3 regions of the Streptomyces sp. NPDC058525 genome follow, and region 2 is predicted to be linked to each of the others. Evidence: riboswitches for the same ligand, from Rfam matches in the RefSeq annotation. Region 2 holds a riboswitch; each other region holds the start of a gene.

Region 1 (10,138 bases), on a different contig from region 2:
GCCAGGTCCTGCTCGCCCCGGAGGGAGATCAGCGCGTGGTCCTGTACACCCCGCCCGTCGCCAGTGACACCGCCGAACGCCTCGCCCTCCTCCAGGTCGTGGGCACCGGCCAGTTCACCGCGTCCGGCTGACGTCGGCGGACCCTTCTGCCAGCAGGGCAAGCACGTTGCCTATCTGCTCGCGCACATCCGGATCGGTGACGAGTCCGTCCGCGCCGACCATGTGAGGGGCCACCGGAATCCTGGCGCAGGCCGATTCCACGATGGCTGCGCCGGTGTAGCCGAGCACGAGTCGCAGCGTGGCCTCCGCACCCTGGCCCCGCCCGGCGACGGCGGCGTTCACCCAGGCCACGGGCTTGTCGCAGATCTCGGTGCCGCCAACCGTCCAGTCCAGGAGGTTCTTGAACGAGCCGGGCAGAGTGCCCGCGTACTCCGGAGTGCAGATCAACACCGCTGCCGCCTCGCCGATCGCCGCCCGCAGCCCGGCACACAGACACCTCACCACCCTACCGACGCAGCTCACACAACGAAGAAGGCCCAGGTCGCTGACCTGGGCCTTCTTACACGAGCGGATGACGGGAATCGAACCCGCGCCATAGGCTTGGGAATCCCCCGGCACTCGGGCCTGCGCGTGGCTCCTGACCTGCGAAAACGTTCGCTGGTGGTCCCGTTGCAAGTGCCTCGGCAGACCCCTTGCTTACCGTTGTTCACCGCCCCTACTGGCGCGTTATGGCACGGCTCCCTGGCCTGCCCGTGGATGCGATGGCTGCCGCTACTTCATCCGCTGTGCCGGAAGCCCTTGCCGGTGCGGTCGAGGGGGTCGGGTGAGAGGCCGAGGAAGCGGTCGCGGAGGGCGTCCCAGGCGCCGAGGCGGGTGAAGTCGGGGTCGTCGAGGATGTCCTGGCGGTCGGTGAGGAAGGGGTTCGGCAGGAGGATGGTCATCATCTGCTCGTCGCGGCCGTTGAAGAGGCGGGCTCCCCAGCTGACGGGGGCGCCGTCGGAGTCGAGGCTGCGGTAGAGCTCGGCGCGGGAGCAGCGGCGGATGCGGCCGAGTTCGGGGCCGGAGGCGGTGTGCTCGCCGATGCACAGGTGGAAGTGCCAGGCGCCGAAGTCGACGGTGGCGTAGCCGTCGTTCATGGTGATGGCGGTGGGCGCGCAGGGGGCGCCGACCTCCCAGGCGGCGCCTTCGATGATGGGCCCGAAGTGGATGTGCTGCCAGTGGTCGGTGAAGACGGTGGTGACGAGGTCGAGGAGGGTGGCTTCGTCGACCGGGAGGGGCCAGGCGTGCTGGGTGCCGCCGCCGGGGGTCTCGATGACGGTCGGCTCGGTGGTGGTCATGAGGTCTTCTCCTTGGGGTTGAGGACGCAGTCGCCGCAGGTGCCCGCGCCCGGCACGCGGTAGTACAGGCAGCAGTTGCGGCGACGGAAGGCGAGCGGCCCGCCGGGGGTGGTGGTGCGGCAGGTTCCGACGCCCGCCAGTGGTGGGCGGTCCAGCAGTCCGCGGACGAGGGGAACCACGGGGTGCGGGGTGAGCGGCTCCCTGGCGAGCAGGACGCGGTGGGCTCCGATCAGCGCGGATGCGGCGTTGCCGCCAAGGGTGTGCGGGGAGACGCCGGACACGCGCCGTACGGCCTCGGCCCAGGGGGCCAGGTTCTGGACGGCGACGGTGTGGTGCAGGGCCGGGAGCGGCTCCTGGTCCACCTCCCGCGGGTCGGGCAGCCACAGGTCGAGGGGGCCGGAGGCGGGCATGCGCCACCACAGGCGGTCGGGGCCCAGGTCGGGCACGCGGCCGGTGAGTGCGGCGCAGGCCAGGGCGATCGACCAGAGCCGGGAGGCGGTGCCCAGGTGCAGGGTGGACGCGGCCACCCGGGGCTGGTCGGTGCCCAGCCGCCCGGCGACGACCCGTAGGCACTCCGCCAGCGCGTCCGAGTCGCCATACAGCTCCGCCAGCCGCCGGAAACCGCCGCCCACAGGGCGGGCCCCGGTGGCCACGGCGAAGTACGGCCCGATGCCGGAGACCCGCGCCAGGACACCGGGGGTGATGACTGCGGTCACCATGTCCGTACCGTCCGTGTCAGCTCGTGGAAGCTGCGGATGCGGACGACCTGCCCGTCCGGTCCGGTGAGGGTGAGCCGGTCCTCTCCGTCGCAGCTCACCCGCGTGGGCACGTCCGGGTCGCCCGGGTCCGCGACGGCCAGTCCTTCCCGGGCCAAGGCCCGTTCGAGGAGCGGGAGCACATCGGGTGCCGCATCCACCGCTACGGAAGCCCGCGCGGTGCGGCGCAGCCCGAAGCTGCCGGAGACCGGATCGAAGGCCAGGTGGTCGGCGTCGAAGGCGGCGGCGACGGCGCCGCTGCGGATCAGGTCCTCGGGCGCTCCCGCGTGGACGCGGGAGCCGCGGTCGACGAGCCAGGCGGCGTCGGCCACGCGCAGGGCCAGCTCCAGGTCGTGGGTGCTGACCACGACGGTGAGGCCCTTGTCCCGGGCGAGGTCGCGCAGCAGCACGGTGAGGGCCACGCGTGAGGGCACGTCGAGGAAGGCGGTCGGCTCGTCGAGTAGGACGACCTCGGGCTCCTGGGCGAGGGCGCGTGCGGTCAGGACGCGTTGGCGTTCGCCGTCGGAGAGTTCGGCGGCCGGCCGGTCCGCCAGATGTTCCGCGCCCACCGCCTTCAGCGACCAGTCGACGGCGGCGTGGTCCGCGGCCGTGAGGCGGCCGGTGAACCCGGTGTGGGGGTGGCGGCCGAGCCCGGCCAGTTCCCGTACGGACAGCAGCCCGGGGTCGACGCGGTCGGTCAGTACGACGGCCAGCCGTCGGGCGAGAGCGGCCGGCGGCTGGTGTGCAAGGTCGGCCCCGCCGATGCGTATCCGGCCGTCGAGCGGCGGCAGGAGCCCGCACAGGGTCCGTAGCAGCGTGGACTTGCCCGCGCCGTTGGGCCCGAGCAGTACGGTCAGTTCACCGGCCCGCGCCTGAAGGTCGAGCGCCGACAGCACGGCCCGGCCGGCTCCCCGTCGGCGCGGTGACCGGGTGCGGTAGCCGACGGCGAGCCCCTGGGTGGCCAGGCCGCCGGGGTGGTCCCTTCCGCCGGCCGTGTGCTTGACGGGTTCGGTCATGGTGTCGGTCACGAGGCCACTCCTTGTACGCCGCGGCGGCTGCGGATCAGGAACGCGATGACGACGGGGGCGCCGAACAGCGAGGTGATGGCGTTGAGAGGCAGTACGGAGTCCGTGCCGGGCGGCTGGCTCAGCAGCGCGCACGCCAGCGCGAGGAACGCTCCCGCGAGCATCGACGCCGGGACGAGCGCCCGGTGGTCCGAGGTCCCCAGCGCCACCCGGGTCAGGTGCGGGACGGCCAGGCCCAGGAAGGCGACGGGTCCGCAGAACGCGGTCGCGGCGCCGGCGAGCAGCGAGGTGCCGAGCAGCGCCAGGTCTCGGCTTCGGCGGACGTTCAGCCCCATGGTGCGGGCGTAGTCCTCGCCGAGCAGCAAGGCGTTGAGACGCTTGGCGGTCAGCAGTGCGGTCAGCAGGCCCGCGCCGATGACGGGCAACATGACCTGGAGGTCGGGCCAGGTCGTGGCGCTGAAGCTGCCCAGGCCCCACATGACGAACTGCTGGGCGCGCTCGGGCCGGGCGTAGACGAGCATCACGCCGACCACCGCGGTGGCCGCCGAGCCGATCATGACTCCGATGACGAGCAGGGTGACGGCCGACTGCACCCACCGCGAGAGGAGCAGGACGAGGGCCAGTACGGCGGCGGCGCCGAGCGAGGCGGCGAGTACGACACCCAGGCGGCCCAGGCCGGCCAGGTTTCCGGTGAAGCTACCGGCGACGCCGCCCGTGCCGACGACCACGGCGGCGACGCCCATGCTGGCGCCCGAACTCACCCCGAGGGAGAACGGGTCGGCCAGCGCGTTGCGGAACAGGGTCTGCATCTGTACGCCGGCCACCGCGAGGGCGGCGCCGACGGCGGTGGCGGTCAGCGCGCGCGGCAGTCGGACCTGCTCGACGATCACCGTCCATCGCGGGTCCTCGGCGGTGCCGCCGAACAGGACCCGGACCACGTCCGCGACCGGCACACGGTGGGAGCCGGTCGCGATGGTGAGAACGAACAGCGCGGCGGTGCCGGCGGCGAGGGCGAGGACGACAGCGAGGCGCCGCCGTCCCGGCCGCAGCGCCCGCGGGGCGTCCGGCGAGGCGGTCGGCGCGGTTGCCATGTGGGTCGTCACGCCTTGGGCACCTGCGTGTAGAAGGTGAAGGTGTGGTCCTTCGCCTGGTCCGGGTGGATGAGCGCGAAGAGGTCGGCGAGGACCAGGTCGGGGCGCAGCACGCCGCGCTCGAAGTAGTCGTTGCCGCCGCCGGGGCCCAGCGCCTTCGTGTTCGTCCAGACCACACCGCCGGAAAGGGCCTTCAGCTGTCCGTACCGACTGTCGGCCTTGACCGCGTCGGCGGTGGACGTCCACTTCTGGTCGGCGATCCAGACCGGGGACGCGCCGCCCTTGGCGTACACGGCCTCGAAGTTCAGCTGGAGGTTGCCGGTACCCGCCTCACCGGCCCAGGGGTACGTGCCGCCCGCATCCTTGATCAGCTGGGCGGCGTAGCTGCCACCGGCGGGCATGTACCAGGTGCCCTGGTACATCGTGCCGGGCAGCACCTCGACGGGCTTGCCCGCCGCGACCGCCTGCGCACCCTTCTCGGCGACCTTCCGGTAGTCGCCCTCGATGGTGTCGAATACCTCGCCGGCGCGCTTCTCCGCTCCGGTGAGCGCGGCCATCGCCTTGACCCACTCGGCGCGGCCGAGCGGACTCGGCTCCAGCCACTCGGCGTTGGCGACCACGGCGATCCCGGCCTGACGCAGCTTCGGGTACTGCGGGTCGTCGGTGCCCTGGGTCATCAGCACGTCCGGCTTGGCGCCGATCACCGTCTCGGCGTTGAGGGTGCGGTCCTTGGCGTACTCGGTGACCTTGCCCGCCTTCACCCGCTCGACCACCTGGGCGGAGGAGATGTTCGCGGCGCTCGCCACACCCGTCAGGACGTCCAGGGTGCCGGTCTCGGTCAGCAGCGGAAGGTGGGTGGTGGAGGCGGAGTACAGACTCTTGACCGGAACCGTGACCTGCTGCGCGGACGCCAGCTCACCGGACAGCTCCGGCTTCGGCGCACCGCACTTGACCAGCACGTACGACTCCGGCTTCCCCTTGGGGAAGGGCTCGTTGACGGTGAGGACCTGGTAGCTCTTCTCGTACCGGAGCGTGAAGTTCTTGGCGTGCTCCACCGTCGACTTGACCGGGAAGTAGTCCTTGGCCGGGTCGAAGTCCTTGATGCAGCCCTCCCCGGCGGCCTGGGCCTTGGCGTCGGCGGGCGGGTCGGCGTCACTGCCACACGCCGTGAGCGTGAGGGCGACCGTGAGGAAGGCTGCCGCAGCAGCCTGACGACGGCCGGGCATGACGGATCGTACGGACACAGTGACTCCTGGTGGCATACGTGGACAGTGCGCACCGGCACTCCGGGGCGCGCGTGATGCGGCGTACGGGAAGGGACCTGCTGAGGAAGGGGGTCGTCAGAACCTGAGGGAAGGGGCCCGTGCGTCAAGCCGGGCAGGCCGGCCCCGCAGGGCCGCGGGCACCGCAGAGCTGCCGCCGTGGGTACGCAGGCACACGAGTGCCACCGCCTCTCCTGGGGAAATCCGCCCCGTACATCGAGGTGCGACGGCGTGAGTCTCCTGACTCGGGATCAACGCTTCTCCGGCCTTCCCACCCCGGGATGGGGCGGTGGCCATGGCGGAGTCGCTCCCCCTACACAGTGGCGGTACCGTGCCGGAATCTCACCGGCTTCCTCGTTCCGCCGTCGCTTGTCAGGCGGAAGCATCGCAGAATCGGCCACGGCCACGCCAGACCCACAACTGTGCGACCAGCCACAGGAGGTCTCGCCTTGAGGCACCCCGCGGTAACGGGATGCGGCGTCCATCTTGTGGTCAGAAAGGCCTGGGGCTCTGGGAACGTTGACGCGGGTCGGCGCAGGACCGCCACCGCGTAACGCCTTCGTCGACAGGGAGAGACGGATGACCACCAAGGACATCGGGCCGGAACCTCAAAGCTTCGACCTGGAGAAGGCGACCCTCGAGAACACGAACTACCGCGCGGTCGCCTGGACCGGGAAGTACCTTCAGTTGACCCTCATGTCGATCCCGGTGGGTGAGGACATCGGCTTGGAGGCGCACCCGGAGACCGACCAATTCCTACGACTCAACGCAGGCCGGGGCCGCGTCCAGATGGGCCGGACGGAGGATCGACTCGACTTCGAGCGGGAGGTCGAGGACGGCTGGGCCATCTTTGTACCGGCCGGCACTTGGCACAACGTCACCAGCTGGTCGGTCCAGACCGCCCAGCAGCCGCCGGACGAGCACGCCTGACCGGCGAGGGCGTCTCGCGATACTACTTCCCGGCCCCGACGCGAGCCGAGCAGCCCTGCGGAGCCGCGCATGGCACGCTGGCCCCGATAGGTCTAGACAACAAACAAGCCCCAGGTCGTTGACCTGGGGCTTTGCTGTGGAGCGGATGACGGGAATCGAACCCGCGCTATAAGCTTGGGAATCACCCGGTACTTGGGTGCTGTGAGAGCCCTGACCTGCGAGAACTTCCATCATTCGACTTGCTGTGGGCGTCTCGGTGTACCCCTCGCTGACCGCTGGTTACCGGTCCTACTGGCACGTTGTGGCACGGCCGCGGCCGCTGATCTGCCCGTAGCGCAACGTGCCGCGCTCTCGTGTAGCTCCAGCGCCGTCTCCGCCGCTCGGCAGTTGTGCACCTAGCTGTCGGGCCGGACACTCACCCTCGATGCATGCATCATGCCGCGCACCCGCTTCGGACCGAGCATCCGACCGTACGCAATCCAGTTGGAGAAGCTGACAAGATCCTCCATGGCCTTGTTGGGGGCGGCGTGGCCTCCCCGCCACCGTTGGATGAGGATCCGAGGGCGAGTCTGCACGACGGTCACCTTCTCGTCACCGTAGGGCCAGCGCGCTACGGCTCCGAAGCGAGCGAGATGAAAGCACGTGGTACTTGCGTCCGTGTTGCCGATTTCCAATGGAGCCCAGTCCGGAGCTAGGGTGTCCGGCAGAGAATCACGGGACTCAGGGTCACAGAAGTACCCCGGTAGAGGAACTTCCCATCTCACCGAGCCGTCATCATCTGCTCCTCGCTGGCTGGTATCAACTTCTGCCGATACCCCCGCCTGAAGCCCTTTAAGGGCAGTTTGATTGGCCTTGCGCTCGGCATCGCGTCTCGGTCCGACTCCGACCTCAACCTCGGCTACGGTCAGAAGGCCCTCCATCCAGAGGCCGGCGAGACAGCGCAGCGCGAACAGCTGCCCCATGTCCCAACCGGTATAGGGCTGCCCGAGCACCGCGATGCGATCCGCCCACTCCTCGTCGCGCGTCCACCGGTACATGCCAGCTAAGGCCCGAGCGCCCCAATCAGTCTCTGCCCATGCCTCGGCCATGTGATCCGCGGCCCTGCGATGCATGCTGCGTCCTAACTCCATGCCCAGACGATAGAAAACGCCACTGCCAAAGGCGGTCGCGTGTGGCGGGCAACGGCGTCTGAGGAGCGGTTCGCTGCGAGTTCCCACCTCAACCCCTCTACGGCCGGACGAGGCCAAGTACGCCCCCGCGTTGAAGGTCTGACGAAGGACCCGGCCGCTGAGCGGGCGGGTCCCGAAGACGGGTGTCCTACCGCTGTTCCCCGCCCTACCTGGCATGCCTCCGGCACGGCTAGCTCGTCCGCTCAGGCGCAGTTCGGGATGCCTGTTGGCCTAGGCAAGCTTTGGCGACAGTACTGGGGGGCGCTGCGCATGAGCGTGGGGTTGATGCTCAGGCTCCCGCGGTATCCGCGGATCCAGTCGAGGTTGCTTGTAGTTGCTGGATTGGCATGATCACTCCGCTAGCAGTGCCTGCGCGCAACGAATCCTTGGTGGGTGGTGGTACGAGTGGCGGGCGCCGGGGTCCTAGAGGAGGTGTGGGATCGACCGTCTCTTGTGGCTCTGCTCCCTCTGGCTGATAGCGGACATCGTAGGGAATGCTGCCAAAGGCGAGAAGCAGGGTGTTCGTCTGGCTGAAGTGATCCACGTACCAGCCGAAGTCCATACTGTCTGGGGCGAGGGTCAGCCATTGGAGCTGCCCGTATTGCTTGCGATATTCAGGTGTTGGTGAATTAGATCCCGGAGCGGTGAAGATTCCACTGTATCCCGGTTCGGTGCATACGGTCAGGGTTCTTTGCAGAACGTGCTGGGTCAACCCCCATACTGCTACACCGGCAGTGCGCAGCAGGTAGGCGCTCATCACCAGCCCGGCGGCCGCATTTCGGTCGATTGCGAACAGCTCCTCCGGTACCTGTGAGTCCAAATGGGCGCCACCCCACTTGTTGGCGTACTCCCGAATGAACTTGTCCCAGCTGTATGAAGCGGGACCGGATTTCGTGGAACAGCGAAGGACGGGTTCCTGTATCCATTTGGAGAGTGTCAATTGTCTGGCGCCATGCATCACGGCCCCGGGCTCTTCGACGGGTAGGGAGCCGATCGACATGTAGGCACCCGAGGGTACCGGGGCGCGCGAGGCCTGAAGTGTTGGGTACTCGATGCTGAACCCTCTGCAAGCTGTTAGTAGAACCCCGTTACCTTTACCTGATCCGACGAGTGACCTGAGGGTGACGGCTAGGTCGTCAATAGCTGCCACGTTTCCGTGGTCGATTCGCTCGATGTGGTCTGAGACGCGCGAAGCCATATGCGTGAGCGCGCCTGCCAGATGATGTAGACGATCGTCGGGGAAAGTCACGACAGCTTCCTGCCTTCTGGTAGCGGGTTGTCGCTAGATTGCCACGTCTGGCGGTCGGCACCGATCCGTTCTGCCGCAATGAGGCCTGGTGGGAGGAGAGCAAGCATTAGCCCCCCAGCTCCCATACCGTCCGCCGTCGGCCACACGTATGTGGAGCGGACGCCCGGTGCGGTGTCTGATCGGCTTGTCCTGGGGCGACGGTGGTCGGGATGGAGTTCCCCGCCCCAGCCATCCAGGGTCGGCACTCGCGCAAGACGCCCTCGCCATCCCAGAACCTGAGGCCCCCGTCGGAGGCATGTCGGTGAGTGATGGAATAGACGGGCCGTGGGGGCTCGACTCTTGCCCTTGATGAGGTAGCGAAACCTGTATCAGGTCCCCGCACTGGCCTTGCGGGTAGGCAATAAGCCTTCCCGCGGAGCGGGTGATGGTGTGGGGCTCCTGCTAGCCCGTGATTCTGGCCGCCCGCTCGCGTAGTTCCTGGGCCTCTGGGACTCCGCTGTACCTGCGGAGGCGTACGCGCATGTCCTGGAGGGCGGCCTGGACCTTCACCGAGCGGATGCCGTCCGCACAGTCGAGGAATTCGCGCCAGGTGACCATGGCGCCGTCCACGTCGCCTTGGCGTAGGCGGACGCCGCCGAGGTCGGCGAGGACGATGGCGCGGGTGCGGCGGCGGTCGAGGCCGTGGATGTCCAGGGCGAGGTGGAGGTGTTCTTCGGCCGCGTCGAGGTCGCCGAGGCGGGAGAGGATCATGCCGGACTCGTGGGCCCAGCGGCCGGGGGAGTAGTGCGCGGCCCAGGAGTCTCCGCCCGCGGCCGCCGGCTTGCCGATGGCCGCCTCGGACATGGCGAGGTGCTTGGTGGCCATGCGGCGGTCGTCGTCCTGGGCGGCGGCGTTGGCGAGGGTGGCCTCGTAGTAGGCGACGGCGCGGGGGTTGTCGAGGTTGCGGCCGTACTCCACGCAGGCTTCGCCGAGCTGGACGGCCTCGGCCCTGTAGCCGAGGTCGACGCACTGCACGGCGAGGCCGCGGAGCGCGGTCGCGGACAGCTCCGGGTCGCCGGCTTCGGCGGCCAGGCGGAAGGAGTGGGCGTAGTAGCGCTGGGCTAGTCCGCGGAGTTCGGGGGTGTCGCCTTCGTCCTGGGCCATCCAGCCGGCGAGGTGGACGAGCTGGGACGTGGCGGCGAACAGGTCGCGGCCGGTGGCTTCGGTGAAGCGGCCTTCCAGCCAGGGGGCGACGTCGTGGGTGAGGTAGCGGACGGCTAGGTGGCGGGCGTGGCCTCCGCCGAGTTCGGAGGCGGAGTCGCCGAGGGCCTTGACCATGTG
Region 2 (10,138 bases):
GGCCGTAGGCTGTACGGGCACATCGGTGACTTACGGAAGGCGTACGGCGGACATGGCGCAGCAGGAGAACGAGGTTGTCGAGGTCGCGGGCGAGGTGAACGACGGGTACGTCGTGGACACCGAGAACTGTGCGGAGCGCGAGCTCGCCCACCGCGAGCGCGGCACCGCCCGCCCGATCACGGTGGTCGGCAACCCGGTCCTGCACCGGGAGTGCAAGGACGTCACCGAGTTCGGCGACGAGCTGGCGCAGCTGATCGACGACATGTTCGCCAGCCAGCGGGCGGCCGAGGGCGTGGGCCTGGCCGCGAACCAGATCGGCGTCGACGCCAAGGTCTTCGTCTACGACTGCCCGGACGACGACGGCAAGCGGCACACCGGCATCGTGGTCAACCCGAAGCTGGTCGAGCTGCCGGCCGGCGCCCGCGTGCTGGACGACTCGAACGAGGGCTGCCTGTCCGTCCCGACGGCGTACGCCTCGCTGGCCCGCCCGGACTACGCCGAGGTCGAGGGCCAGGACGCGCAGGGCAACCCGATCAAGGTGCGCGGCACCGGCTACTTCGCGCGCTGCCTCCAGCACGAGACCGACCACCTGTACGGGTACCTGTACATCGACCGGCTCTCGAAGCGCGACCGCAAGGACGCCCTGCGGCAGATGGCGGAGGGCACCCCCCGCTACGAGACGGTCCCGAACGACTGACCGCTGCGCACGTGCGGCAGGGCCCCGCTTCCCGTGAGGGAGCGGGGCCCTGCCGCGTCGGCCTGCTGTCGGCTGCTGCTGCTACTTCTGCTGCTACTTCTGCTGCTACTTCTTCTGCGCGAAGCCCCAGCCGCTGTCGGCGGGCGCGGCAGCGGTGAAGGTGCGGGCGGTACGGGACATACGGGCCCTCCTGAGCTGTGACGAGCGAGCGGTGCACGGGCCGGGCGCGGTGCGGGGCGACGGGGCCGGGCGTCATCACGGTACGCCACCGCCCGACTACGCAAGGGGCTGCTTTGGGCCAAAGGCTGCCGGTTCTCGGCCAAGGTCGGGCCGGCGGTCAGGCCACCGCCCGCGGGCCCCGGAAGGTGCGCCGGAAGGCGTTCGGGGTGGTGCCGAGCGTCCGCAGGAAGTGGTGGCGCAGGGCGGCCGCGGTCCCGAAGCCGCAGCGGCCCGCGATCGCGTCGACGGTCTCGTCGGTGGTCTCCAGCAGCTCCTGGGCGAGCAGTACCCGCTGGCGCAGCACCCACTGGTAGGGGGTGGTGCCGGTCTCCTGGAGGAAGCGGCGGGCGAAGGTGCGCGGTGACATGTGCGCGCGCTCGGCGAGCTGCTCGACGGTGATCTCGTCCTCCAGGTGCCGGGCCATCCACCCGATCACCTCGCCCACCGTGTCGCACGCCGTGCGCGGCAGCGGCCGCTGGATGAACTGGGCCTGCCCGCCGTCGCGGTGGGGCGGTACGACCATCCGCCGCGCGATGGTGTTGGCCACCTCGGCGCCCTGCTCCTGCCGTACGACGTGCAGGCAGGCGTCGATCCCGGAGGCGGTGCCGGCCGCGGTGATCACCGGGCCCTCGTCCACGTACAGCACGTCGGGGTCGACCAGGGCGTTCGGGAAGCGGCGCCGCAGCGTGGGCGCGTGCATCCAGTGCGTGGTGCAGCGCCGGCCTTCCAGCAGCCCGGCCGCGCCCAGCACGAAGGCGCCGCTGCACACGCTCAGCACCCGCGCGCCCCGGTCCACGGCCCGGTTCAGGGCGGCCAGCAGCGGCTCGGGGTAGTCGCGGGTGGGCGCCGTCCGGTCGGCGGGGAGGCAGATCAGGTCGGCCTCCTCCAGCCGCTCCAGCCCGTGGCGGAGCGTGAGGTCGAACAGGCCGTCGCCGCTGACCACCCGGTCGTCCTCGGCCGCACAGACGGCGAAGTCATAGGTCGGCAGGCCCATCGCGCTGCGGTCGATCCCGAAGACCTCGCAGAAGATGCCCAGCTCGAAGGGGGCGACCCCGTTGACGACCGCCACGGCCACGTTGTTCAGAGGCATGGGCCCAGTGTGGCAGTAATTCGCTCCTTCATGACAGTCCTGCCACTGTCCGGTTTTCCCCGGCCTCGCGAGAGTGGAGTCATGAACACGCTCCTGAACTACCTCGCCGTCCTCGCCCTCGCCGCTCTCCTCCTCGCCCCCGCCCTGTACGGAACGGCCCGGGAACGCAGAATCGACCGGCAGCTGCGCGAAGCAGCAGCCGGCCGATCAGAAGCCCGCGAGACGGGCGGGGCCCGGAAGGCTCAGAAGTCCTCGTCCAGGTCGACCGTGCCCTCGACGGCGACCTGATACGCCGACGGACGGCGCTCGAAGAAGTTGGTCAGCTCCTGGACACCCTGGAGCTCCATGAAGGAGAACGGGTTCTGCGAGCCGTACACCGGCGCGAAGCCGAGGCGGACCAGGCGCTGGTCCGCGACGCACTCCAGGTACTCGCGCATCGACTCGGTGTTCATGCCCGGCAGGCCCTCGCCGCACAGGTCGCGGCCGAACTGCAGCTCCGCCTCCACGGCCTCCTTCAGCATGTCGGTGACCTGCTGCTGGAGGGCGTCGTCGAAGAGCTCCGGCTCCTCCTTGCGGACCGTGTCCACGACCTCGAACGCGAAGTTCATGTGCATGGTCTCGTCGCGGAACACCCAGTTGGTGCCCGTGGCCAGACCGTGCAGCAGGCCGCGCGAGCGGAACCAGTACACGTACGCGAAGGCGCCGTAGAAGAACAGCCCCTCGATGCACGCCGCGAAGCAGATCAGGTTCAGCAGGAAGCGGCGGCGGTCGGCCTTCGTCTCCAGCCGGTCGATCTTCTCGACCGAGTCCATCCACTTGAAGCAGAACTGCGCCTTCTCGCGGATGGAGGGGATCTCCTCGACCGCGTCGAAGGCGGCCGCGCGGTCGTCCGGGTCGGGCAGGTAGGTGTCGAGCAGCGTCAGATAGAACTGGACGTGCACGGCCTCCTCGAACAGCTGGCGCGACAGGTACAGGCGCGCCTCCGGGGAGTTGATGTGCTTGTAGAGCGTCAGCACCAGGTTGTTCGAGACGATCGAGTCGCCCGTCGCGAAGAACGCGACCAGACGGCCGATCATGTGCTGCTCGGCCGGGGTCAGCTTCGCGAGGTCCGCGACGTCCGAGTGGAGGTCGACCTCCTCGACCGTCCACGTGTTCTTGATCGCGTCCCGGTAGCGCTCGTAGAAGTCCGGGTAGCGCATCGGGCGGAGCGTGAGCTCGAAGCCCGGGTCCAGGAGGTTCTTGTTGTCGGTGGAGCTCATTACTGGCAGGCCTCGCAGGACTCGGGGTTCTCAAGGGAGCAGGCCAGCGCGTCGGCGTCGACGGCCTGCGGAAGCGGGGTGGCGGCGGCCGGGACGGCGGACGCGGACGCCGCACGGGCGATCTTCGTCGCCGGGCGCGAGCGCAGGTAGTAGGTGGTCTTCAGACCCTGCTTCCAGGCGTACGCGTACATCGAGCTGAGCTTGCCGATGGTGGGCGTCTCCAGGAACAGGTTCAGCGACTGCGACTGGTCGAGGAACGGGGTACGGGCCGCCGCCATGTCGATCAGGCCGCGCTGCGGGATCTCCCACGCCGTGCGGTACAGCTCGCGCACCTCGGCCGGGATCCAGCCGAAGCCCTGCACCGAGCCGGAGGCCTCGCGCAGCGCCTCGCGGGTCTGCGCGTCCCACACGCCGAGCTGCTTCAGCTCCTCCACCAGGTACGCGTTGACCTGGAGGAACTCACCGCTCAGCGTCTCGCGCTTGAAGAGGTTGGAGACCTGCGGCTCGATGCACTCGTACACGCCCGCGATCGAGGCGATCGTCGCCGTCGGGGCGATGGCCAGCAGCAGCGAGTTGCGCATGCCGGTCTTCGCGACCCGGGCGCGCAGCGCCTCCCAGCGCTCCGGCCAGTTCAGCTCGACGTCGTAGTGGTCCGGGTGCAGTACGCCGCGCGCGGTGCGGGTCTGCTCCCAGGCCGGCAGCGGGCCGCTGCGCTCGGCGAGGTCGCAGGAGGCCTCGTACGCGGCCAGCATGATGCGCTCGGAGAGCTTGGTGGACAGGGCCTTCGCCTCGGGGGAGTCGAAGGGCAGCTTCAGCTTGAAGAAGACGTCCTGGAGGCCCATCGCGCCCAGGCCCACCGGGCGCCAGCGGGCGTTGGAGCGGCCGGCCTGCTCGGTCGGGTAGAAGTTGATGTCCACCACGCGGTCGAGGAAGGTCACGGCCGTGCGGACGGTCTCGTCCAGGCGCTCCCAGTCGATCTCCCCGCCGTCGGCTCCCTCCACGACGAAGGCGCCCATGTTGACCGAGCCGAGGTTGCAGACGGCCGTCTCGCCGTCGTTGGTGACCTCGATGATCTCGGTGCACAGGTTGGAGGAGTGGACGACGGTGCCCGGCTCGGCGGTCTGGTTCGCCGTGCGGTTGGAGGCGTCCTTGAAGGTCATCCAGCCCTGGCCGGTCTGCGCGAGGGTGCGCATCATCCGGCCGTACAGGTCGCGCGCGGGCATGGTCTTGCGGGCCAGGCCCTCGGCCTCGGCCTTGCGGTAGGCGGCGTCGAAGTCGTCGCCCCACAGGTCGACCAGCTCGGGCACGTCGGCCGGGGAGAACAGCGACCACTGGGCGTCGGCGTTGACCCGGCGCATGAACTCGTCCGGCACCCAGTGGGCCAGGTTCAGGTTGTGCGTACGGCGCTGGTCCTCACCGGTGTTGTCGCGGAGCTCCAGGAACTCCTCGATGTCGGCGTGCCAGGTCTCCAGGTAGACGGCGGCGGCGCCCTTGCGGCGGCCGCCCTGGTTCACGGCGGCGACGGAGGCGTCGAGGGTCTTCAGGAACGGCACGATGCCGTTGGAGTGGCCGTTGGTGCCGCGGATCAGCGAACCGCGGGCGCGGATGCGGGAGTACGAGAGACCGATGCCGCCGGCGTGCTTGGAGAGGCGGGCGACCTGGTGGTAGCGGTCGTAGATCGAGTCCAGCTCGTCCAACGGGGAGTCCAGCAGGTAGCAGGAGGACATCTGCGGGTGGCGGGTGCCGGAGTTGAAGAGCGTGGGGGAGGACGGCAGGTAGTCGAGGCGGCTCATCAGCCGGTACAGCGAGGCCACTTCCTCGAGGGCCTGCACGGACTCGTTCTCGGCCAGACCGCAGGCCACGCGCAGCATGAAGTACTGCGGGGTCTCGATCACCTGGCGGGTGATCGGGTGGCGCAGCAGGTAGCGGCTGTGCAGGGTGCGCAGGCCGAAGAAGCCGAAGCGGTCGTCGGCGCCCTCGGCGAGGGTGTGCTCAACCAGCGCGTCCAGGCGGCTCGCGTGGATCCGTACGAACTCGGCCGTGCGGTCGGCGATGAGGCCCTCGCGGTGGCCGACCTCGACGGAGGCCGAGAAGGAGGTCGAGCCCTGGCTCGCGGCCTCGTCGCGCACGGCCAGCGTCAGCAGGCGCGCGGCGAGCCGCGAGTACGCCGGGTCCTCGGAGATCAGCCCGGCGGCGGCCTCGGTGGCCAGGCCGCGCAGCTCGGCCTCGTCGGCGGCGGTGCTGCGGCCGCGCAGCGCGGCGGCCGCGACCCGGCCGGGGTCGGTGTCGGGGAGGTCCGCCGTCAGTTCGGTGAGGGTACGCAGCAGCGTGGCCCCCGGGCCCTCGGTGTTGTCGCCAGAAACGGACTCGGCGCGCGGTGCGGAAGGCGCGATGGTCACGGCGGGAGCTCTCCCTCGCTCGGCCCGGATCGACGGCGGGCGGGCACGGGGAGGCGCATGCGGGCGTGGCAGGCACGCGTAGACCGCACGGCGTCCACCGGCCCAACCGCGAGGCCCGGACGTATCGGCACCCGGTTCGGTCGACCCGGGCGCACCATCGGCAGGTCCTCGGACTTCATGTCCGGTAAGCGGACACTTCATACCGTTGCGGGACAGTTCCGGATTCACACCGGATTCCCCTGCGGCGACAGCAGGCATGAGCATACATGTGGGGGGCCGCAGATGCGTGACCCCCCACATGTTGTGTCGGTGTGGCTACAGCTCCAGACGGTACGTAAGCAAGGTGAGCCCGGGAACAGGCGCCCAATCCCGCTCCGGCGTACGGATGAAACCGAGCCGCTCGTAGATCCGCTGGGCCCCCGTCATGCCGCGCTGGGTGGACAGCACCAGGTGCGTGACGCCCGCCAGCTCCCGCGCGCGGGCCATGCAGGCGCGCACCAGCGCCTCGCCGGCGCCGCGTCCGCGCGCCTCGCGGGAGACGGCCAGCATCCGGAATTCGGCCTCGCCGGGGCCGGCGATGTCGGCCAGCGGACTGCCGGGCGGGGCGAAGGTCACCCCGCCGAGCACGGCCCCCTCCTCGGCGGCCACGAGCACCTCCCCGTCGGCGGCCCGCCCGGCGACATCGCGCAGCACGCCCGCGTAGAAGGCCTCACCGGAACCCAGGAGTCCGTCGCCCAGATAGGCCTGCGCGGTGATCTCACCCAGCTGCTCGTACTCGGCGGGCAGCGCCGCCCTGATCACGATGTCCATGTGGTCGAGTGTGCAGGACGGGTGTCGGCGCCCGGCGCTATCGTCGGAGACAGCACCGTCGATGAAGGTGAGTGAGGCATGACCGTGATGACCGACCGGCCCCACATGCTGACTGAGGACTTCGAGGCCGTGGCGCGGATAGCTGCAAGAGAGGTCGAAGGTCTGCGGCTGGAATTCATCGACGGGGTCATCAGGAGCAAGGCAGTGCCGGACGGAGATCACGACCGTATCGTTCTGTGGCTAGCACGCATCTGCATGCAGCACCGGCCCGAGTTGTGGCTCCACGTGGAGCGGGGGTTGGCTGTCGGGGACTACCGCTCGGGTCGCGCCCGTCCTGATGCGGCTCTCGCGCTTGATGATGCGTTCGTCGGCCAGGGAGAGTGGGCCGACCCCGCCCCGGTCCTGATGGTCGTCGAGGTTACCTCGTACGACACTGACACCGACCGGCGCGACCGCGTGGAGAAGCCCCTCGCCTACGCGCAGACTGGCATCCCTGTGTACCTGCTCATCGACCGGGAGGCTTGCGACGTGACCGTGTTCAGCGAGCCGGACGGCCGCCGATATGCGAACACCCACACGGTGGAGTTCGGCAACGACGTTGAACTCCCCGACCCGGTTAACGTCACCCTCCAGACCGAGTCCCTGAAGGACTGGGTGCGCTGAGCGGCACGAAGGCCCCGCCGCGTGCAGCGGCGGGGCCTTCGTGTGCGAGGCAGGGTTCAGCAGCAGCCGAAGCCCTCGCGGGGGTCGGCCTCGCGGGCGTCCGTGCGGGCGCGTTCGAAGGCGCGACGGGTCATGACCTGCGCGTCCGGGTCGTGGCCGCGGGCGTGGGCGACGTAGCGGTCGTACGCCGCCTCGCCCGAGAACTCGCGTACGAAGTACCGGACCCTGGCCAGCCGCTCCCGCAGGGCGGTCATGCCACCGGCTCCTTGACGTGACCGCCGCCCGAGTCGAGCCCGGCCGCGGTCAGCTCCGCCCGCTCCTCGGCGGTCGGGAACAGCCCGGCCGGCGCGATGATCTTCGACTCGGTCCACGGGACCTCGGCCAGCTTCGCCGACTCCGGGTTGCTGATCGCCTTGAAGCAGGTGCGGGCCGCGTCGGCCAGCACGATGATGATCAGCAGGGCGAACAGGGCGCACAGGACCCCGTCCACGGTGGCGTTGGTGACCACCGTCTGCATCTCCTCCATGTTCTTGGCGGGCGGCAGCACCTTGTCGGCGTCGATGCCGGCCTGGTACTTGTCGCGCTGGGCGAAGAAGCCGACCCGGACGTCCTCGGAGAAGATCTTCTGGTAGCTCGCGGTCAGCGTCACCGTGGCGTCCCAGGCCAGCGGCACCGCCGTCACCCAGGCCCACTTCAGGCGCCCCGACTTCACCAGCAGCGTGGTACACACCGCCAGGGCGACGGCGGCCAGCAGCTGGTTCGCGATGCCGAACAGCGGGAACAGCTGGTTGATGCCGCCCAGCGGGTCCTTCACGCCGACCCACAGGAAGTAGCCCCAGCCGCCGACCACGACGGCGCTGGCCAGCCACACGCCCGGCTTCCAGCTGACGTCCTTGAAGGACTTGTGCACGTTGCCCAGGGTGTCCTGGAGCATGAACCGGCCGACCCTGGTGCCCGCGTCGACCGTGGTGAGGATGAACAGCGCCTCGAACATGATCGCGAAGTGGTACCAGAACGCCTTCATCGAGCCGCCGCCGATGACCGAGGCGAAGATCTCCGACATTCCGAGTGCGAAGGTCGGCGCGCCGCCCGTACGGGAGAGCAGGCTCGTCTCCTCGACGTCCTTCGCGGCCTGGGCGAGGGCCTCCGGGGAGATGGCGAAGCCGAAGTTCGTGACCGCCTGCGAGGCCGACTCCACGGTGGTGCCGATGACGCCGCCGGGGGAGTTGATGGCGAAGTAGAGGCCGGGCTCCAGGATGCAGGCCGTGATCACGGCCATGACGGCGACGAACGACTCGGTGAGCATCGCCCCGTAGCCGATCATCCGGACCTGGGTCTCCTTCTGGATCATCTTCGGCGTGGTGCCCGAGGAGACCAGGGCGTGGAAGCCCGACAGGGCGCCACAGGCGATCGTGATGAACACGAACGGGAACATCGATCCGGCGAAGACCGGGCCGTCCCCGCGCGAGGCGAAGTCGGTGACCGCGGGCATCTTCAGGGTGGGCATCGCGATGAACACGCCGACGGCCAGCAGCGCGATGGTGCCCACCTTCATGAAGGTGGAGAGGTAGTCGCGCGGTGCGAGCAGCATCCAGACCGGCAGCACCGAGGCCAGGAAGCCGTAGACGATCATCCAGATGACCAGCGTCTCCTTCTCCAGGGTGAAGGTGTCCGCCAGCGAGGACTCCGCGACCCAGCCGCCCGCGACGATGGCGAGCAGCAGGAGGGCCACGCCGATCAGCGAGACCTCGGTGACCCGGCCGGGCCGCAGGACGCGCAGGTAGAAGCCCATGAAGAGGGCGATCGGGATCGTCATGCCGATGGAGAAGACGCCCCAGGGCGAGTGCGCCAGGGCGTTGACGATGACCAGGGCGAGCACGGCCAGGAGGATGATCATGATGGCGAACACGGCGAGCAGGGCGGCGGCTCCGCCCACGGGGCCGATCTCGTCCCGGGCCATCTGGCCGAGCGAGCGGCCGTCGCGCCGGGTGGAGAAGAACAGCGTCACCATGTCCTGCACGGCGCCCGCGAAGATCACGCCCACGACGATCCAGATGGTGCCGGGCAGGTAGCCCATCTGTGCGGCGAGCACCGGCCCGACGAGCGGTCCGGCGCCGGCGACGGCGGCGAAGTGGTGGCCGAAAAGCACCCGTCGGTCGGTGGGGTGGAAGTCGACACCGTTGTCAAGGCGTTCGGCGGGGGTGGCCCGCGTCTTGTCCACCTTCAGTACGCGGTTGGCGATGAACCGCGAGTAGAAGCGGTAGCCGATCGCGTACGAGCCCAGGGCGGCGGCGAGCAGCCACGCGGCGGAGATCTCCTCGCCGCGGGAGAGGGCCAGGACGCCCCAGCCGATGGCGCCGACGAGTCCGACGAGCACCCAGGCGGCGATGGACTTGGGGGAAAGCGAGCCCGGCCTGCTGTCCGGACTCGCCGCGTTCCGTTGTGTCCCAGTTGCTTCCGGTTCAGGCATGACTCTCGTCCCATCGTCGATCATCTGCGTAAGCGCAGGGAATCTACGGGGGATTGCCTGGTGAACGTAAGACCCCGTCCGTATTCCGGTATTCCGGTTCCCGGTATATAGGGACGGAAGTCAGACGGAAGCCGGACGGATGTCAGGCGGAACGCCGATCGGCCTCCGGCGGTTCTCCGGCGGTTCTCGGCCGTCCGCCCGATTTCTGCCGTACGCCGGTTTTCGGCCGCCCGCGCGTCCTCAGACGGCGGGCCGCTTGAGCCGGGCGACGAACTTGTACCGGTCGCCGCGGTACACCGACCGCACCCACTCCACGGGCTCCCCGTCCGCGTCGAGCGAGTGCCGGGAGAGCATCAGCATCGGCAGGCCGACGTCGGTGCCGAGCAGTCCGGCCTCGCGCGGGGTGGCCAGCGAGGTCTCGATCGTCTCCTCGGCCTCGGCGAGGTGGACGTCGTAGACCTCGGCGAGGGCGGTGTAGAGGGAGGTGTACTTGACGAGCGAGCGGCGCAGGGCGGGGAAGCGCTTCGCCGA
Region 3 (10,138 bases), on a different contig from region 2:
GGGCCCGTCGCCCGGTCGGTTCTTCGGGTTCGTCACCGGGCAGCCTTCCGTCGCATCAGCCAGAGGAAGAAGGGACCGCCGACCAGGGCGGTGAGGATGCCGACGGGAATCTCCTCCGGACTCATGAGCGTGCGCGCGGCCAGGTCCGCGCCGATCAGGAACGCGGCTCCCAGCAGGGCCGCGGCGGGCAGTGCCCGGCGGTGGTCGGCGCCCACGAGCAGCCGCACCACGTGCGGCATGATCAGCCCGACGAACCCGATCTGCCCGCTGACCGCGACGATCGTGCCGATCATCAGGGCCACCAGCGTGAACAGGGCGCCGCGGAAGCGGTGGACGTCCAGGCCGAGGGCCGCGGCGGCCTCCTCGCCGGCCAGCAGGAGGTTGAGCGGACGGCAGACGCCCAGCAGGACGGCCGTACCGACCAGGACCGCGCCGACCGGGATCCACACCGTGTCCCACGTGGTGCCGGCCAGTCCGCCGAGCATCCAGCGCAGCGCGGACTGCGTCTTGTGGGGGTCGTTGGAGGTGACGACCAGGAAGCTGGCCACCGCCGACAGCACCTCGGCCATGGCCACGCCCGCCAGCACCAGCCGTACCGTCGTCATCCGCCCGCCGGAGCGGGCCAGGAAGTAGACGGCGACCAGGGCCGCGAGGGCGCCGCAGAAGGCCGCGACGGGCAGGGTGAACAGCCCGAACACGGTGAGGTTCATGACCAGGACCAGCACCGCGCCCACCGACGCGCCCGAGGACACGCCCAGCAGCATCGGGTCGGCCAGCGGATTGCGGACCAGTGCCTGGAGCGCCATGCCGGCCACCGACAGGCCGGCGCCGACCACTCCGGCCAGCAGCACCCGCGGCAGCCGGACGTCGACGACGATCGTCTCCCGCACGGGGGTCCACGTCGGCTCGGCGAGCGCCGGGTGCACGCGGTGCAGCAGGATGCTCCACACCTGGTCGGCCGGGACGCTGATCGAGCCCACCGCGATCGCGGCCGTCGCGGCGCAGGCCACGAGGACCCCGAGGAAGGCGAGCACCAGGCCGTACGGGATCCCGGGCCGGCGCGCCGCGACCGGCGGCCGGCCCTCCTCACGGGGGCCGGCCGCCTCGGCCGCCGGGGCCTTCGCCTCGGTCACTGGACGCGGCCGGGGTGGAGCTGCTTCGCGAGCGACTCGACGGCTCCGGGCATCCGTACGCCGAGCACCGTGGAGGACAGGGGCAGCACCGCGAACCGCTGGTTCTTGATCGCGGGCACGTCCTTCAGCGCCGGGTGGGCGAGCAGGAACTTCTTCTTGTCCTCGACGGACTGGTCGCCGTAGTCGTAGATGACGATGGCCTCGGGGGCGCGCTGGGCGACCTGCTCGAAGGAGACGTCACCGAAGGCCTTGTCCAGGTCGGCGAAGAGGTTCTCGCCGCCGGCCCGCCGGATCATGTCGTTGCCGATGCCCTTGCCGCCCGCGGTGAAGGCCGTCTTGTCGCCGCTGTCGTACACGAAGAGCTTGACCGGGGTGACGCCGGCCAGCTGCGTCTCGACCTTGTCGAGGGTGGCGTGCAGGGACGCCAGCCGCTCCTCGGCCCGCTCGGGCACACCGAAGATCTTGCCGAGGGTGCGGATCTCCTCGTCCATGGAAGCCGCGTTCACCGGACCGGTGGGGCATTCCTCGGTGTTGAGGTGGGTGTTGATGCCGGCCTTGGTGAAGGCGGCCCGGCTGCGCCCCTCCTTCTCGTCGAAGGTGGACTTCCAGCCGCCGTAGACGAAGTCTGGCTCGGCCTCCAGGAGCGCCTCGAAGGACGGGTACTCCTTGGAGATGACCTTCACGCTGTCGTAGGCGCCCTGGTACTCGGGGAGGATCTTGTCGTCGAGGTAGCCCGTGCCCACCATCGACTTCTCCAGGCCGAGCGCCAGCATGACCTCGGTCGCGTGCTGGTTCAGGGAGACCGCGCGCTGCGGCGGACGCTGGTAGGTGGTGCTCACGCCGCAGTTCTCGACCGTGAGCGGAAAGCCCTTGGCTGTCGCGCCCGCCTTCGGGGTGGCGGAGGGCGTCGCGGCGCCTCCGCAGCCGGATATCAACAGGGCTGTGGCGAGGGCGGACAGCAGGGATTTCGAGGGGATGCGGGGCATGGGTGGTCCTCTCACCGCGGATGGGTCGGATGCGTCGGTCGGTCTTCACGCCCCGTCGCGGGGGACGGGGGTGGTGCGGGCCGGGGCAGGGCGGGCCGGGGCGGGCCTGATCGGCCCGGTCGGCCCGGGAGGGGGCGTGCGGCCGGGCCGCGGGAACTGCGGGCAAGCCGATGCGGGGTGGGGAGGGCTCGCGGGGGCGCACGGGGGGCGCGTACGGCGGCTCGTGCCACCCGGTCCCGGGACGACCGGGCACGACCGGGTACGACTGCCCCCGGTCCCGGGGCCGTTGGCGGGCCACGGGCCTCACGCGCCGTCGGGCTCGCGGCCCCCGGCCTACGGGACGAGCGGCTCTGGGGTGTCGAGGGCCGGGGTGTCGAGGGCCGGCACCGGACGCGGCTCGCCCTCGGCGTTTATCGCGACGAAGGTCAGTCTCGCGGTGGCCACTTCCGTGGTGGGGCCCGAGGCGTTCCAGCGCTCGGCCCTGACGCGCACGCCGACCGTCATCGACGTCCGGCCGGCGCGTTCCAGCTCGGCGTCGACGCTGAGCAGGTCGCCGGCGCGCACCGGTGCCAAGAACGCCATCCGGTCCACGGCCACGGTGACGGCGGGGCCGTCGGCGTGCCGTCCGGCCGCGGCAGCGGCGGCGTCGTCGATGAGCTTCATCACCACACCGCCGTGGATGGTGCCGTAGAGGTTGGTGTCGTGCTCGCTCATGATGTGGGCGAGCGTCACCCGGGAGTCGCCCGGGTTCTTGGAAGCGCACTCCACGGTGGCAGCGGTCTGGTCGGCCACGTCAACTCTCCTTCGCGAGTCGCGGCAGAAAGGCCCCGGAGAGTCTTCTTCGGGACCCCGCATGACGTACCGGCATGCGGGCAGTGGCAGGTCTTCGGACTCGCGGACACGCCTGCCGGTCTCCCGGCGGGCACCTAGTGGCCGTCGCTTCCCGGAACCGGTTCCGGTTCCAGTGCGTATGACGGCGGTCGTTCCCGCTCACCGCTGCGGGGCAGTCCCGGATTCCCACCGGGTTCCCTCTTACGACGCATCCCGCCTGGCGGACGGGGCGAACCAGCTGCGCTCACAGCCTACCCGGGCGCATGACGGCTCTGACCAGCCCCGCGGCCCGTCCGTGCGCGCACGGACGGGGACATTCTCCGCGTGCGGGCGGATCCCCGGTACGGCGGTGGTCCGCCGGGGCCGGGCACGGGCGCAGGGGTGTACTCCCGTGCGCCCCGCGTGCTCCTTCGACGGCTTCGGCGGCCCCGCGTACGGTTCCGGGCCATGAGCGGATACGCGAGGGAACCGGCCGCGTCCAGGGAAATCGGTTCCGAGGCCCTGCCTCCCCCCGACCAGTGGTCCACCGCCCCTGTGGTGGCGGCTCCGGTCTGCCGTTTCGAGAACTTCCTCGGCGCGGAACGCGCCGGCACCCTGCTGGACTACGCGATCTCCCGGCAGGCCGACTTCAACGCGGGAACCGTCCTCGACCCGCTCTCGGGCCAGGTCTCCCACAAGGGCCGCAGCTCGCTCGTGCTCCCCGTGACCAGCGCCGTGTTCAGCGCGCACCTCGCCGACTGCCTGCCGCTCGTACAGGAAATCCTCGGCCACCGGGCCGCGCTCACGCACACCCTGACCGTCCTGACGGCGCACGGCGAGGGCGGCCACTACGGCATGCACACCGACGCCTCACGGGTGCGCGACGTCAGCACGGCCGTGTCGGCGGTGTACTACCTGCACCGCGAGCCCCGCGGTTTCGAAGGCGGCCGGCTGCGGCTGTACGACACCCTGCTCCACGAGGGCGGGGCCCGGCCGGCGGAGTCGTACCGCACGATCGAGCCCGAGCACGACACCATCGTGTTCTTCCCGGCCAGCGCCTTTCACGAGGTCGTCCCGTCCACCTGCCCGAGCGGGCTGTTCGCCGACAGCCGGTTCACCCTGACGACGTGGATCAGCGGTACCGGGTCCGGGCCGGAGCCACCCGCCGAGCCGTTCGGGATCTGGCCGTGGATGGCCCGCGCCGCCGAACGCACCCGCCCGCTCGCGGACGCCGAGCGCGACCACGACGGGGCCCGGCCCATCGCCCTGCCGCCCGCCGACCCCGCGACCCGGCTCACCCTGCCCGTACCCCGCACGGCACCGTGACGGCCTGACCGCCGGGTGCGTGCGGGGTCGCCGGGTGCGTGCGGGGTTCGGGGGACCGGGGGGATCAGGGGCGCTGGGTCAGGTATCCGCCCATGGAGGTGAAGTACTCGGCCGCGGGCAGCTCCCGGCCGTCCTCGGTCCGCACCCGGGTGATGGCCAGCCCGTGGTTGCGGCCGGTGCGGGCGTCGGCGCCCGCGACGATCACCACTCCGTCGCCCTCGCGGTAGAAGATGCGGCCCGGCGTGCCGCCGTAGCGGCCCTCGGAGACGACCGCGGCCAGGACTTCGAGCCGCTTGCCCTTGTGGAAGGTGTAGGCGCTCGGGTAGGGCTCGGACTGGGCGCGGACCAGGCGGTCCAGGTCGGCCGCGGGCCAGGTCCAGTCGATGCGGCTGTCCTCGAGGGACCGCTTGTGGAAGAAGCTCGCCTGGGAGCGGTCCTGGTCGGTGTACTCGGCCCGGCCGGAGGCGATGCTGTCCAGCGCGCCGACGACGACCGGGGCGATGAGGTCGACGGTCCGGTGGAAGAGGTCGGTGGCGGTGTCCCGCGGTCCCACCGGTACGGCCTCCTGCCGCACGATGGCGCCGGCGTCGAGTTCGTCGTTCATCATGTGGGCGGTGACGCCCACTTCCGTCTCGCCGTTGATGAGGGCCCAGATCAGCGGGGAGAAGCCGGCGTACTTCGGCAGCAGCGCGTCGTGCACGTTCAGCGTGCCGTGGCGCGGGAGGTTGAAGACGCGCGGGGGCAGCCAGGTCCGCCAGTTGTTGGCGACGATGATGTCCGGGTCGGCCTCCTTGAGGCGTTCGAACAGCTCGTCGTCGTCGGGACGGTTGCGGATCAGCACCGGTACGCCGTGCTCTTCGGCGAGGTCGGCGACGGAGTCGCTCCAGATCTTCTCGTACGCGTGCTCGCTCTTGGGGTGCGTCACGACCAGCACCACGTCGTGCTCGGAGTCCAGGAGGGCTTGCAGGGTGCGATGGCCCCAGGTCTGGTAACCGAACATGACGACCCGCATGGGGTTCCTCCTCGGAGCAGGGGATGGCTGGTGTCGAGTAAAGCAAGGCTTGCCTAAGTTTGCAACGGTGTCTTTTTGTAAGCGAGTTGGTGGAGCCCCTGGTGTCGGCTGCCCGATTTGTCTATCGACAGCCGCCTCGGGATCAGCTTAGCCTTGCCTAAGTTCCGGGTCGCGGCTCCGTTGGCGTGCCCACAATCCGCCCTTCCGCCTTCCGCCCTTCCCGACGCTCGACCCGACGGCTGCCGGCCTGCCCGGCGCGGCGGCTGCCCCCCGCACGATGGGAGTGACATGGCTCAGGTCCGTCCTGGCGACGCCCCGTTGATCCACGACCTCATTGGCATCGGCTTCGGTCCGTCCAACGTGGCGATGGCGATCGCGGTCAGCGAGCACAACGCTCGCGCCGGAAGGCAGGAAGCGTTCACCGCTCACTTCTTCGAACAGCAGCCGCGCTTCGGCTGGCACCGGGGCATGCTCATCGACGACGCGACCATGCAGGTGTGCTTCCTCAAGGACCTGGTGACGCTCCGGAACCCGGCCAGCGAGTTCAGCTTCCTGTGCTACCTGAAGAGCAAGGGGCGGCTGGTCGACTTCATCAACCACAAGACCCTCTTCCCGCTCCGGGTGGAGTTCCACGACTACTTCGAGTGGGCCGCGGACCAGGTCGACGACATGGTGTCCTACGGCCACGAGGTCGTCGGGATCACACCGGTCGAACGCGACGGAGCGGTCGAGTACCTGGACGTCACGGTCCGCTCGGGGGAGGGGCTGGCCCTGCACCGGGCCCGCAACCTCGTCATCGGCACCGGCCTGCGCCCCCTCATGCCGGACGGCGTGGAGCGCACCGACCGCGTCTGGCACACCTCCGACCTGCTGACGAAGGTCGACTCCCTCGAAGGCGCCGACCCGTCCCGGTTCATCGTCGTCGGCGCCGGCCAGAGCGCCGCGGAGAACGTCGCCTACCTGCACCGCCGCTTCCCCGCGGCCGAGGTCTGCGCCGTCTTCTCCCGCTACGGCTACAGCCCCGCGGACGACAGCAGCTTCGCCAACCGGATCTTCGACCCGGACGCGGTGGGCGAGTTCTTCGCCGCCCCGCCCGGCGTCAAGCGCAGGCTGATGGACTACCACGGCAACACCAACTACTCCGTGGTGGACATCGACCTGATCGACGGCCTCTACCGGCAGATGTACCAGGAGAAGGTCCTCGGCACCGAGCGGCTGCGCTTCCTCAACGTCTCGCGGCTGGCCGCGGTCAGCCAGACGCCGGACACGGTCCGCGCGACCGTGCAGTCCCTCGTCACCGGGGAGGAGACCCCGCTGGAGGCCGACGTCGTGGTCTTCGCCACCGGCTACCGCCCCGCCGACCCGCTCGCCCTGCTCGGCGAGGTCGCCGGGCGGTGCCTGCGCGACGACGAGGACCGGGTCCGCGTCGAGCGCGACTACCGCATCGCCACCGACCCCGAACTGCGCTGCGGGATCTACGTGCAGGGCGGTACGGAGCACACGCACGGCATCACGTCGTCCCTGCTCTCGAACACCGCCACCCGGGTGGGTGAGATCCTGGACTCGCTGCTCGACCGGGGTCTGAAGGCCGATGCCGACGAGGTCCGGACCGTCGCCGACGGGTCGGGAAGCACCGCACGCTAGCCGGTCCGCCGGCCGGGTTTCGCCGGTGGAGCGAAGGGATAACGTACAGCGACATGGGCACGATTGCAGTCGAGCTCCCCGTGCCCAAGGGCACAACAGGGCTCCGTCGGCGGCGAGTTGTGGGTTCGCTCACGCTCTTGCTGATCCTTCTCGCGGCGGTGGTGGTGTCGTTGGCCGTCGGTGCCCGCGCGCTGAGTCCGGCCGAGGTGTGGCACGGGCTGACCGCGCCGCCGGACGCGGACCGGCGGCTCACCGAGATCCGGCTCATCGTGGAGACCGTGCGGGTCCCCCGCACGGTGCTCGCGGTCGTGGCCGGAGTGGCCCTGGGGGTCGGCGGGGCGCTGATCCAGGGGTACACGCGCAACCCGATCGCCGACACGGGCCTGCTCGGGGTCAACTCCGGCGCCTCCTTCGCCGTGGTCACGGTGATCGCGGTGTTCGGGTTCACCGACCCGTTCCAGTACGTGTGGTTCGCCTTCCTGGGGGCCGCGGTCGCCGGGGTGGTCGTGTTCGGCCTGGCGAGCATCGGGCGCGGGGCCGGCAACCCGCTGACGCTCGCCCTGGCCGGGCAGGGCGTCACGGTGTTCCTCGCGGCGATGACCACGGCCGTCGCCCTGTCGGACAAGGCCTCGCTGAACGCGCTGCGCTTCTGGAACGCGGGCTCCGTGGCGGGGGTCGGCTTCGGCGTCATCTGGCCGGTGACCGCCTTCATCGCGGTGGGCCTGGTGCTGGCGCTGACCACGCTGCCCGCCGTCAACCTGCTCAACCTGGGCGACGACGTGGCACGGGGCCTGGGGGTGAACATCACGCTGATCCGGACCGTCGGCATCATCGCCATCACCCTGCTGGCGGGAGCGGCGACGGCGGCCTGCGGCCCCATCGCGTTCCTCGGGCTGATGGTGGCCCACGTGGCCCGCTACCTGACCGGGCCGGACTACCGCTGGCTGGTCCCGTACGCGGGTCTGCTGGGCGCCATCGTCCTGCTGGTCGGCGATATCGCGGGGCGGCTGCTGGTGCGGCCCGGCGAGCTGGACGCGGGCGTGGTGGTGGCGCTGCTCGGCGCGCCGTTCTTCGCGGTCCTGGTGTGGCGCGGAAAGTTCAAGAACGCATGAACGGGGCCGATGTGAAGCCAGTGGTGCTGGCGCCGGGTGTGCGGCTCGGCAGGGTGTCGTTCGTGTGGCGGCCGTGGATGGTGTGCGTCACGCTGCTGCTGGCCGCCGCGACCTTCCTCGTGTTCTGCCTGTCCATCGGCGTCGGGGACTTCCCCATCGGCCTGACCCAGGTGGTCACCACGATCCTGGGACAGGGCGAGCAGGTCGACGAGTTCGTCATCATGGACCTGCGGATGCCGCGCGCCCTGACCGGGGTGGTGGTCGGTGTCGCGCTGGGCGTGGCCGGGGCGATCACCCAGTCCGTGGCGCGCAATCCGCTGGCCAGCCCGGACATCCTGGGGATCACCGGGGGCGCCGGGGCGGTCGCGGTGTTCCTGGTGACGGTGTCGGGCGGGACGGCGGCCGCGGTCGTCAACTCCGTGGGCCTGTCCGGGGCGGCCCTCGCGGGTGGTCTCGGCACGGGGCTGCTCGTCTACTTCCTGGCGTGGCGGCGCGGGGTCGACGGCTTCCGGCTCATCCTCATCGGCATCTCGGTGAGCGCCGTGATGGAGGCGATCACGACCTGGCTGCTGGTGCAGGCGGACATCAGGGACGTGGCCCGGGCCCAGGCGTGGCTGATCGGTTCGCTGGACGGCCGGTCGTGGGACGACGTACGGGTGGCGCTGTGGTGCACGGTGGTCCTGGTGATCGTCGTGGCGGGCGCCGCGTTCCAGTTCAAACCGCTGCACCTCGGCGACGAGGTGGCCGCGGGCCTGGGCGTGCGGTACACGCGGGTGCGGGCGGTGCTGCTGCTGTGCGCGGTGCTGCTGGCCGGCGTGGCGGTGAGCGCGGCGGGTCCGGTGCCGTTCGTGGCCCTGGTGGCGCCGCAGGTGGCGATGCGTCTGGTGAGGTGTCCGACACCGCCCATGGCGGCCTCCGGCATGGTGGGGGCCCTGCTGCTGATCGGGGCGGACCTGATCGCGCGCACGGCGCTGCCGATCACCCTCCCGGTCGGCGTGATCACCGCCGTGATCGGAGGCCCCTTCCTCATCTATCTCCTGGTGCGGGCTAACGTCCGTTGACCGACTCACATTCACACAGGCCTGTATCAGGGGGAGTTGTGGCCCTATCTCATATCGCCGGGACCGAGCGCGGGACCGGTGCCCCGGCACGGCTCGCGGCCAGGGGCGTCACGGTCGGGTACGGCGGCAAGAGCGTCATAGACGACCTGCACGTGTCGATCCCGCCGGGAGTGATCACCACGATCATCGGCTCCAACGGCTGCGGGAAGTCGACGCTGTTGCGGACGCTGTCGCGGCTGCTCAAACCGAGCAGCGGGTCGGTCGTACTGGACGGCGAGGACATCGCCACCCTCAAGACCAGGGACGTCGCGAAGAAGCTGGGCCTGCTGCCGCAGGCGCCGGTGGCGCCGGACGGGCTGACGGTGGCCGACCTGGTCGCCCGGGGGCGCCATCCGCACCAGAGCTGGCTGCGGCAGTGGTCGTCGGACGACGCGGGCGTCGTGGAGCGGGCGCTGGCCATGACCGGGGTGTCCGATCTGGCGGACCGCCCGGTCGACGCGCTGTCCGGCGGGCAGCGCCAGCGCGTGTGGATCTCGATGACGCTGGCCCAGGGGACCGACCTGCTGCTGCTGGACGAGCCGACCACCTACCTGGACCTGGCGCACGCGATCGACGTGCTCGACCTGGTGGACGACCTGCACGAGTCGGGCTGCACGGTGGTGATGGTGCTGCACGACCTCAACCTCGCCACGCGCTACAGCGACAACCTCATCGTCATGCGGGCCGGCTCGATCCTGGCGCAGGGGCACCCGCGGGACGTGATCACCGCGGAACTGCTGCACGAGGCGTTCGGACTGCGTGCCAAGGTGATCGAGGATCCGGTGGGGGACCGGCCGCTGATCGTGCCGATCGGACGCACCCACGTGCGATCCGACTAGCTCAGACACAGATACGATGCAAGTAAGGCTAGGCTAGCCTCACTTGGTCGCGGTAGGGTTTGGCTGCCCTCGGGCGGAGTTGCAATGGCTGGCACAACAGCAAGGGAATGCGGATGCTTCTCCAGCAAACGGCACGTATGAACTCCCGGCGGCGGCTGGCGGTGATGCTGTCCGCC

The links. Region 2 has a riboswitch for cobalamin ahead of ACFWP3_RS27395 (ribonucleoside-diphosphate reductase subunit alpha). Riboswitches for the same ligand answer to the same signal wherever they lie in the genome.
Region 1: it holds a riboswitch for cobalamin, as region 2 does, so the genes downstream of both, ACFWP3_RS00830 (ABC transporter substrate-binding protein) here and ACFWP3_RS27395 (ribonucleoside-diphosphate reductase subunit alpha) in region 2, are expected to answer to the same signal.
Region 3: it holds a riboswitch for cobalamin, as region 2 does, so the genes downstream of both, ACFWP3_RS18480 (acyl-CoA thioesterase) here and ACFWP3_RS27395 (ribonucleoside-diphosphate reductase subunit alpha) in region 2, are expected to answer to the same signal.

Annotation. Positions count from the first base shown of each region.
Region 1 covers NZ_JBHXNP010000001.1:167,640-177,777, forward strand. The annotation lists gene ACFWP3_RS00800 (helix-turn-helix transcriptional regulator) at 1-131, shown strand, start outside; gene ACFWP3_RS00805 (NADPH-dependent FMN reductase) at 115-618, opposite strand; gene ACFWP3_RS00810 (hypothetical protein) at 777-1,337, opposite strand; gene ACFWP3_RS00815 ((2Fe-2S)-binding protein) at 1,334-2,056, opposite strand; gene ACFWP3_RS00820 (ABC transporter ATP-binding protein) at 2,050-3,120, opposite strand; gene ACFWP3_RS00825 (FecCD family ABC transporter permease) at 3,117-4,220, opposite strand; gene ACFWP3_RS00830 (ABC transporter substrate-binding protein) at 4,217-5,452, opposite strand; cobalamin riboswitch at 5,683-5,876, opposite strand; gene ACFWP3_RS00835 (cupin domain-containing protein) at 6,050-6,400, shown strand; gene ACFWP3_RS00840 (hypothetical protein) at 6,796-7,530, opposite strand; gene ACFWP3_RS00845 (hypothetical protein) at 7,859-8,818, opposite strand; gene ACFWP3_RS00850 (tetratricopeptide repeat protein) at 9,260-10,138, opposite strand, start outside.
Region 2 covers NZ_JBHXNP010000067.1:24,987-35,124, reverse strand. The annotation lists gene def (peptide deformylase) at 53-697, shown strand; gene ACFWP3_RS27410 (helix-turn-helix domain-containing protein) at 1,035-2,006, opposite strand; gene ACFWP3_RS27405 (hypothetical protein) at 2,088-2,294, shown strand; gene ACFWP3_RS27400 (ribonucleotide-diphosphate reductase subunit beta) at 2,249-3,265, opposite strand; gene ACFWP3_RS27395 (ribonucleoside-diphosphate reductase subunit alpha) at 3,265-5,664, opposite strand; cobalamin riboswitch at 5,806-5,949, opposite strand; gene ACFWP3_RS27390 (GNAT family N-acetyltransferase) at 5,980-6,474, opposite strand; gene ACFWP3_RS27385 (Uma2 family endonuclease) at 6,553-7,137, shown strand; gene ACFWP3_RS27380 (CstA-like transporter-associated (seleno)protein) at 7,194-7,391, opposite strand; gene ACFWP3_RS27375 (carbon starvation CstA family protein) at 7,388-9,631, opposite strand; gene ACFWP3_RS27370 (GntR family transcriptional regulator) at 9,848-10,138, opposite strand, start outside.
Region 3 covers NZ_JBHXNP010000036.1:2,728-12,865, forward strand. The annotation lists gene ACFWP3_RS18465 (ABC transporter ATP-binding protein) at 1-36, opposite strand, end outside; gene ACFWP3_RS18470 (FecCD family ABC transporter permease) at 33-1,049, opposite strand; gene ACFWP3_RS18475 (ABC transporter substrate-binding protein) at 1,130-2,119, opposite strand; gene ACFWP3_RS18480 (acyl-CoA thioesterase) at 2,453-2,911, opposite strand; cobalamin riboswitch at 2,979-3,204, opposite strand; gene ACFWP3_RS18485 (2OG-Fe(II) oxygenase) at 3,398-4,255, shown strand; gene ACFWP3_RS18490 (methionyl-tRNA formyltransferase) at 4,320-5,267, opposite strand; gene ACFWP3_RS18495 (lysine N(6)-hydroxylase/L-ornithine N(5)-oxygenase family protein) at 5,556-6,911, shown strand; gene ACFWP3_RS18500 (FecCD family ABC transporter permease) at 6,965-8,023, shown strand; gene ACFWP3_RS18505 (FecCD family ABC transporter permease) at 8,020-9,084, shown strand; gene ACFWP3_RS18510 (ABC transporter ATP-binding protein) at 9,123-9,962, shown strand; gene ACFWP3_RS18515 (iron-siderophore ABC transporter substrate-binding protein) at 10,076-10,138, shown strand, end outside.